DNA from 4 places in the Williamsia sp. R60 genome. Region 2 is predicted to be linked to each of the others. Evidence: predicted binding sites of a transcription regulator. Region 2 holds the regulator's gene; each other region holds the start of a gene.

Region 1 (2,203 bases), on a different contig from region 2:
CCGCGTGTCTCTTCTCGCGTGATTCCTCTGCAATTCGTGTCGATTTCCGGTTTTCTCGTTCGACGTAGGGATGAGAACAACTTCGGCACGGGCCGAGGCACCACCCATCACGGAGGTTTGTCATGCGCACATTGATCGTCACCGCATTCGTCTCGCTGGACGGTGTCATGGAAGGACCGGGCGGCGAGCCCGGGTATCGCAATTCGGGGTGGACCTTCAAAGATGTCGAGTTCGACGAAGCTGCCTACGAGATCAAGGGGCGCGAGCAGGAGGAGACCACAGCACTACTGCTGGGCCGCACGTCGTACGAGGCGTTCGCTCCGATCTGGCCGACCATGGACGAGTTCGCCGAGTACAACGCGATGCCCCGATACGTCGTCTCCACAACACTGCAGAAAGACGACCCACGTTGGCCGGCCACGATCCTGCGGTCGGTTGACGATGTGGCGGCACTCAAAGAGACCGAAGGTGGCCCGATCGCCGTGCACGGCAGTGCAACCCTCGGGCGCAGCCTTGCCGACGCGGGTCTTGTAGATCGCTACCACCTTCTGGTGTTCCCACTCCTTCTCGGAGCCGGCAAGCGCCTGTTCAGTGAGTCGGACAAAGACACCACCAAGCTCAACCTGGTCGAGCACGAGGTGTACGGCAACGGCATCCAGAAGCAGGTCTTCGATGTGGTGCGGTAGGTCGATCCGATAACGGTTGTAGCGCAACGCTGTTCGTAGCTGCGAGAGTTCGCCGCGGTGTAGCGCAATCAAACGCAGGGCTTGTGTTCGTTTGCAGGTGTTGCAGCACCTGCAGACGAACACAAAGTCTGGATTAATCCAGACTAGTCAAATTCGAACACATGTTCGACAATGTCCGGTTCTGTTGGTAGACTTGATGAAAGGGGTTCGAGGGCTGGGGGGCTTGTCGATGAGTGATTCGGTGACGGTGGATCCACCGCCAATGCCGGTGTTGGTGGGGTTGTATCGCGATCTTGATGCGGTGCTGCAGCGGATTGCTGGTGCGTCAGCAGCTGATGTTGATGATGTGCAGGTTGCTGAGTTGGTGCGGGTGAACGAGAGAGTGGTTCGGGCACTGTCGTTTCAGGGCCTCAAGCGGTTGCAGGAGGTGAATGATCGAGGCCTGTTCCGTAAGGCTGGTCATTCGACGTTGCACCGGTTTGTGATGAGTGAACTGCGGGTGTCTCGTGGAGATGCGTCCTCACGGTTGAAAGCGCTCGATGCTGCTGGTGTGTTGTTGTCGATGCAGGGTGAGGCGCTGCCCCCGAAATGTCCAGCCGCTGCGGAAGCGTTGGCCGAGGGTGCGATTGGGTTGGCGCACATGGATGTGATGCTCAAAGTCCGCGACAAGATTCCGCACAAATCAGCACCGGAAGTCTATGACGTGGTCGATGCGTGGTTGACCGACAACGCCCGCACCCTGGGCCCCAACGAACTTGAGGTGTGTGGACGGGAAGTGTTGGCCCGGGTCGATCCGGACGGATCACTCACCGATGACGCCGACCGCAAACGCAACCGGGGCCTATCTGACGGTGCGCAAGGGTTGGACATGATGGCCAAAATCAGTGGCAATCTCGACCCGGCAACGTTGGCGCTATTTCGCACTGTCATGGATGTATGGGCCGCACCGGGTATGAACAATCCCGACGACCCCAACTCACCGTCTGGCGCGGTCGACGACCCCGCCCACGATGCGGCCATCATCGAAGCTGCTGCAGGGCGCGATACCCGCAGCAGGGCTCAGCGCCAGCACGATGCTTTCAAAGCAATCCTGAAGACCATTCTCGAGTACAAACTGTTGGGAGCCTCGCATCGTGGCCTGCCAGTGCAGGTGATCATCACGATGACCAAACAACAACTCGACGAGGCCGCAGGTATCGCCCACACCGCCTCCGGCGTCGATGTACCCGTGAAGGATGCGATGGAACTGGCCGCACGCTCGGACAAATCACTCGCGGTGTTCGCCAACCACTCCGCCGACGTCCTCTACTTCGCACGCGCCAAACGCACCGCCCAGCAAGGCCAACGGATGGCCTTGTTCGCCAAAGACCGAGGCTGCACCAGCCCCGGCTGCCGTAACCCGATCTCCTGGACCGAAATCCATCACACCACCGCCTGGGCCGACGGCGGACACACCGACATCGACGAACTCGCGCCCGCGTGTCCGCCTCACCACAAGATGATCGGACCCGGCCAGG
Region 2 (2,203 bases):
CTCGAGACGACAATCCAGTACACGAAGGACCGCAAGGCATTTGGCCGCCCGATCGGTAGCTTCCAGAACTCGCGGTTCCTGCTCGCCGAACTGGCGACGTCCACCGCTACCACCCGTGTGTTCGTCGATCGGTGTATCGAACTGCTGAACGAGAAGAAGCTCACCGTTCCGGACGCGGCGATGGCGAAGTACTACGCCACCGAGAACCAGGTCCACCTCATCGATCGTTGCCTGCAACTGCACGGCGGCTACGGCTACATGCGTGAGTACTCGGTGGCCAAGGCCTTCCTCGATTCACGCGTGCAGACCATCTACGGCGGCACCACCGAGATCATGAAGGAAGTCATCGGCCGAAGCCTCGGGGTCTGAGTACGTTTCATAACTACGCGAAGTGGGGTGCACCGGAAGGTGCACCCCACTCGTGTCTGCGTAGTACCCGCGTTTGTTCGGTTGCCGAGGATGTTGCCGGACGCCTCAGAGGCGCCGCATCACCGTGACGACTTTGCCCAACACAACGGCGTTGTCGCCGGGGATGGGGTCGAACACCGGGTTGTGCGGCATCAGCCACACCGCATCCTTGGTGCGTTTGAACGTCTTGACGGTCGCCTCCCCGTCGATCATGGCCGCAACGATGTCGCCGTTGTCTGCGACATTCTGCTGCCTGACGACCACCCAGTCGCCGTCACAGATGGCGGCATCGATCATTGACTCGCCGACCACCCGCAGGAGGAACAAAGATCCTTCACCGACAAGCTCTTTCGGTAGCGGGAACACGTCTTCGACGGCTTCCTCGGCCAGGATCGGCCCGCCGGCCGCGATGCGGCCGAGGACCGGAACGAACGTCGGTGTCGGCAGGGATTCGTCGGGTACCTGGACCTGGCCGGCCGCCGTGGCCGGATTGAGGTCGGTGTCCTGGATGTTGACCGCCCGGGGACGGTTGTTCTCGCGCTGGAGGAATCCTTTGCGCTCGAGGGTGCGGAGCTGATGAGCGACCGACGACGTGGAGGTGAGGCCGACGGCATCACCGATCTCGCGGATTGACGGGGGATAGCCGCGTTCGCGGACCGACGCCCGGATCACCTCCAGTACGGCTTTCTGGCGCGGGGTCAGCGACCCCTCGGCCAGCGGTTCGGAAGTGACCACCGTCGCGGCCGCCGCGTCCGGCGGCGTCCGGGTGTCTGTCGTATCGGCCATCAGGTCCTCCAGTTCGTACGGTGTCCGGCCAAGGTGTCGTAGCTGTCGAGAGAAGAAAACGCACACGTTGTTCGTTGGATTATGGGGATCACGCTAATGCAATCTGTCACAACTCTCAAACATTTGTTCGATTGGGCGTGGCGTGTGTCGGACCCCCGTGATACAACTCGAACATTCGTTCAATCGAACGAGTGATCGAACTGTTGACCCGAGGATCGAACAATGACTGCAGCCACCACCATCAGCCGCCCGGCCGCTGAGCGGCCCCGTCGCCGGCTCGCCCGAGTCGGTGGGCCCGTCGCCTCCGATCAGTACACCCGCACGGCGCGAGCGCGTGTCGACAGTACTCGCCGGCCGGCCGACCGCAGGCTCGCCGCAGACCGCCGTGTTGTGGTGGGCTGCTCCGAGCCTGGCAGTTACGCACCGTCGGCTGCCGTCGTCGAGCGCGATGTGTATTTCCGCCGACGTGCCTGGGCCGGGGCCGCCGTGGTCGGAATCGGCCTGATGATGCTCGTGTTGTTCCTCATGTTCTTCGGCCGGGTTGTCGAGAGCGGTGCCGCTCCGGCGAACACCGGGACGGCGGTCGTCCACGTGCAGTCAGGAGAATCGTTGGGCGACATCGCCTCTCGAATCGCTCCCGAGATGCCGACCGAAGCGGTGGTGGAGAAGATCATGGACCTCAACGCGATGAGCAATTCAGCGTTGTCGCCCGGGCAATCCCTGGTGACGCCGATCTACGCGCGGTAGCTGCAGTGCTGGGGCAAGCAATCGGCCGGGCGGTATCCTCTACAACAGAGTGTCCGGTCATTCCGACGGGGCCGCTGACGTCCGAGGAACCCTGCATGCACTGCCCGTTTTGCAAGAACGAGGACACGCGGGTCGTCGACTCACGGGTGGCCGACGAGGGCCAGGCGATTCGTCGTCGGCGGGCCTGCTCGCAATGCGGACGGCGGTTCACCACGGTGGAGAGCGCAGTCCTTGCGGTCGTCAAACGCAACGGCGTCACCGA
Region 3 (2,203 bases), on a different contig from region 2:
ACGTACACCATCGCCGCCGAAGCGGTCACCAACGTGGTGCACCACAGCGCGGCGTCACGGGTGAGGATCGACGTGGAATGCGACGAGGAGAATCTCGAACTCCGGGTCAGCGACAACGGTCGAGGAATGCCAGGCCGGCCGACACCTGGCGTGGGATTGATGAGCATGCGGCAGCGTGCCGCCGAAGTGGGTGGCCGCGTGGAACACCTTGCCGCCCAAGGGGGAGGAACGGTGGTGCGGTTGGTGGTGCCCATCGCGTCTGTCGCTGTGCCGAGAGAGGCTGTGCGTCAATGACATCGGTGCTCGTGGTTGACGACCATGCGCTATTTCGCGCAGGTATGCTCGCGGTGCTGTCGGCGATGGACGACGTCGAGGTCGTCGGGGAAGCCGCCGACGGCGAGTCGGCGCTCCGGGCCGTCGAAGAACTACGGCCGCAGGTGGTGCTCATGGACTTGCGGATGCCCGGTATCGGTGGGCTCGCGGCCACGGCGCGGGTGGTGGACAGGTATCCGGACGTCGCAGTGGTGGTCCTGACGATGAGCGAGGACCCTGACTCGGTCTTCGCAGCCCTGCGGGCCGGCGCCCGAGGCTATCTGCTCAAGGAAGCCGAGGCCGGTGATGTGCACCGCACGATTGCGGCGGTCGCCAGGGGGGAGGCCGTCTTCGGACCCCGCGTCGCCGAACAGGTGGTCGGGTTCTTCTCGGCGATGGCCCCGAACAGTGCTGGACCCCAGGCATTTCCGGAGCTGACGAGCCGCGAGCGCGAAGTCCTGGAACTGATGGCCCGAGGTTTGGACAACGCTGCCATCGCCCGCCGGTTGTTCCTGTCCGAGAAAACAGTTCGCAACCGGGTCAGTGAGATCCTGGCCAAGATGCGTGCTCGGACGAGGGCGGAGGCGGTGGCCAGGGCGAGGGACGCAGGTGTTGGCGGACAGCCAGACTGACGCGACGGGGTGATGTCGGAGGTGGATGGTAGCCTCCGCCCGACGGGCGTGTGCGCTCTCCCAGTTGGCGAAAGCTGTTGCTGGACAGCAGAAATCTGCAAATCGGGGCTTGCGAACATGTGTTCGAATGCGGTAATATGAAGGCATCAATCGGGCAGCGCGCAGAGTTCGATCGGCGTAACTGCTGTGGGGGTCCCTGGGGAGGGGTATGAGGATGCGAATTCTCGATGTGGTCGACGATGTGATGGGGTTGGTCGTTCCAGATGACCCACCGGGTGTTGTGGGTCTGATCAAGGACTTGATCACCCTTCGCAATGCGACCGAGTGCAAGTTGTCTGCTGCAGCAGCGCATATCGAACGGCTGGGGATAGCGAAGAAGTCAGGGTCCACCACCTCGAAGTTGTTGCAAGCCAATGGGGTGGCTCCAGCGGTTGCATCACGGTGGTTGCGGATCGGGACCGGACTGACCGGTTTGGATCGCACCGCCGGTTACTTTCGCGATGGATTCCTGTCGACCGAACATGTTGATGCGGTGGTCAGGGGGCGCGCGCACGTCGCGGCCCGGGCCGGCTCCGAGATGGTTGCTGAGGATCGAGCGGACATCGAACGGAAATTGTTGAGCCACGCCATCTCCGGCGCCTCGCCCGACGAGGTGGGCAAGGCCGCGCGCAAGCTCGGAAATCAGATCTCTGGGAACACGGGTGGGCTCCCGGCGTCCGAGGATTCGGCGATGAACACCGTGGACTTTGCAGTTGTCGACGGTCGGTTCGTGGGAAAGTTCGATCTCGATGCGGTGATGGGAGAGAAGATGCGATCTGCCCTGAACGTCTGGAGCAAGCCGCGCCCGGAGCCCGACGGAAGTGAAGATCGCCGGTCCCCAGCGCAGCGCAGAGCCGATGCCCTGCACCAGCTATTGGACTGCGGTGGTGGACGAACATCGGCGCGGGCCCCGAGAACGGAAGTGATCGTGACTGTTCCGGCCGATGAACCCGATCGCGCATCGTTGCGGTGGATGGGTCCCATCACCGAAGCCACTGCCGCCGCGCTCGCCTGCGACTCGTCCATCACATCGGTGACCTTGGACGGCCAAGAGGTGCCGATCGATATGAGCCCACCACGCCGCCTCTTCACCGGGCTGCTGCGCAAGGCGATCATCATCCGGGACGCGTGCTGTGTGAAATGCGGGGCGCCGGCGGAATGGTCCGACTGCCATCACATCGTTCACTGGCAAGAAGGTGGCCCGACCACCCTGGAGAACG
Region 4 (2,203 bases), on a different contig from region 2:
CGGCCCTGTCGACACCGACATGCTCGAGGCCTACACGGCGCTCGGCTACCTGGCCGCGGTGACCGAGAAGGTCGACCTCCTCGCCTGGGTGACGGCCACCGTCTATCGCGAGCCCGGACTGCTCGCAAAAGCGGTCACGACTCTTGATGTGCTGTCCAAAGGTCGGGCCTATCTGGGCATCGGCGCGGCCTGGAACGAGGAGGAGTGCGTGGGTCTGGGCCTGCCGTTCCCGAGCACGGCCGAGCGGTTCGAGCGCCTCGAAGAGACCTTGCAGATCTGCCTTCAGATGTGGAGCGATGACAACGGGACCTACGACGGCAAGCACTACCATCTCGGAAGCACACTCAATGTGCCACAGGCGTTGCGCCGGCCTCACCCGCCGATCCTGATCGGCGGCAGCGGAGAGAAGAAGACCCTGCGGATGGTCGCCCAGTATGCACAGGCGTGCAACCTGTTCGGCGGACCCGATGTGGAACACAAGCTCAATGTGCTTCGCTCGCACTGTGAGTCACTGGGCACCGACTATGACGCGATCGAGAAAACCGTCATGTTGCCTCTCGACCCGGGGTCAGATGGCGCGAACGTCGACGAGCTGCTCGGCCAACTCAAACCACTGGCAGATCTGGGTGTCAGCCATGTCCACGGCTGGGTACCCGGAGTTGCCGAGATCACCCCACTGGAGATCCTCGGCGACCGCGTCATTCCCGTGATCGCAGACTGGTAGGGCGAGAACCCGATCCGGGTCGCGGGCATACAGACACTCAACGCAGACAAGGGCTTTTCTAGACCACCCGCAGTGACCCACTCGCCGAGTTTGCTCTCAGCCGGTACCATTCTGCGTTCAATTGATCAACGCAGCTTCTGTTGTAGCGCAGTAATTCTCGAGCACTAGAAGGGCGGGCTAGCGCAGTTTCAGGGGCAGCGTGCAGTGATTTACGGTCACCACCGGGTTCGAACATACATTCGACAAATTCGGATTCTATTGCTAGACTGAGGTATCGGGTTCGAGGGCTGGGGGGCTTGTCGATGAGTGATTCGGTGACGGTGGATCCACCGCCAAAGCCGGTGTTGGTGGGGTTGTATCGCGATCTCGATGCGGTGCTGCAGCGGATTGCTGGTGCGTCAGCAGCTGATGTTGATGATGTGCAGGTTGCTGAGTTGGTGCGGGTGAACGAGAGAGTTGTCCGGACACTGACCTTTCAGGGCCTCAAGCGGTTGCAGGAGGTGAATGATCGAGGCTTGTTTCGCAAGGCTGGTCATTCGACGTTGCATCGGTTTGTGATGAGTGAGTTGCGGGTGTCTCGTGGTGATGCCTCGTCGCGGTTGAAAGCACTCGATGCTGCCGGTGTGTTGTTGTCGATGCAGGGCGAGCCGCTGCCCCCGAAATGCCCGGCCGCCGCGGAAGCGTTGGCCGAGGGTGCGATTGGTTTGGCGCACATGGATGTGTTGCTCAAAGTCCGCGACAAAATCCCGCACAAATCTGCACCTGAAGTCTATGACGTGGTCGATGCCTGGCTGACCGACAACGCCCGCACCCTGGGCCCCAACGAACTTGAAGTGTGTGGACGGGAAGTGTTGGCGCGGGTTGATCCGGACGGATCACTCACCGACGACGCCGACCGCAAACGCAACCGGGGCCTATCTGACGGTCCTCAAGGGTTGGACATGATGAGCAAGATCACCGGCAACCTGGACCCGGCGACGTTGGCGCTGTTTCGAACGGTGATGGATGTATGGGCCGCACCCGGGATGAACAATCCTGATGATCCGAACTCACCCATCGGCGCCGCAGACGACCCGGCCATGGACCCAGCAATCCTCGAAGCCGCGGCCGAGCGGGACACCCGTTCGCGTGCCCAACGTCAGCACGATGCATTCAAAGCAATCCTGAAGACCATCCTCGAGTACAAACTGCTCGGTAGCTCCCACCGCGGCCTGCCAGTGCAGGTGATCATCACGATGACCAAGCAGCAACTTGATGAGGCCGCGGGAATCGCCCGCACCGCTTCCGGTGTTGATCTGCCGGTCAAGGATGCGCTGGAATTGGCGGCGCGGTCGGACAAATCACTCGCGGTGTTCGCCAACCACTCCGCCGACGTCCTCTACTTCGCACGCGCCAAACGCACCGCCCAACAAGGCCAGCGGATGGCGTTGTTCGCCAAAGACCGAGGCTGCACCAGCCCGGGCTGCCGTAACCCGATCT

What was found. Region 2 encodes LexA, which represses DNA repair genes until DNA is damaged. Its sites were predicted from a motif close to CGAACANNTGTTCG; they were not measured.
Region 1: a site for LexA is predicted at 841-854, ahead of ACVWY6_RS08490 (DUF222 domain-containing protein). Genes of this name have one in related genera too.
Region 3: a site for LexA is predicted at 1,057-1,070, ahead of ACVWY6_RS04450 (DUF222 domain-containing protein). Genes of this name have one in related genera too.
Region 4: a site for LexA is predicted at 953-966, ahead of ACVWY6_RS09995 (DUF222 domain-containing protein). Genes of this name have one in related genera too.

What each region holds. Positions count from the first base shown of each region.
Region 1 covers NZ_JBSSGR010000002.1:350,881-353,083, reverse strand. Annotated here, with positions in the region: gene ACVWY6_RS08495 (dihydrofolate reductase family protein) at 123-686, shown strand; gene ACVWY6_RS08490 (DUF222 domain-containing protein) at 916-2,203, shown strand, end outside.
Region 2 covers NZ_JBSSGR010000004.1:273,894-276,096, forward strand. Annotated here, with positions in the region: gene ACVWY6_RS20210 (acyl-CoA dehydrogenase family protein) at 1-369, shown strand, start outside; gene lexA (transcriptional repressor LexA) at 475-1,194, opposite strand; gene ACVWY6_RS20220 (LysM peptidoglycan-binding domain-containing protein) at 1,417-1,941, shown strand; gene nrdR (transcriptional regulator NrdR) at 2,037-2,203, shown strand, end outside.
Region 3 covers NZ_JBSSGR010000001.1:1,017,465-1,019,667, forward strand. Annotated here, with positions in the region: gene ACVWY6_RS04440 (sensor histidine kinase) at 1-294, shown strand, start outside; gene ACVWY6_RS04445 (response regulator) at 291-944, shown strand; gene ACVWY6_RS04450 (DUF222 domain-containing protein) at 1,153-2,203, shown strand, end outside.
Region 4 covers NZ_JBSSGR010000002.1:660,197-662,399, reverse strand. Annotated here, with positions in the region: gene ACVWY6_RS10000 (LLM class F420-dependent oxidoreductase) at 1-724, shown strand, start outside; gene ACVWY6_RS09995 (DUF222 domain-containing protein) at 1,027-2,203, shown strand, end outside.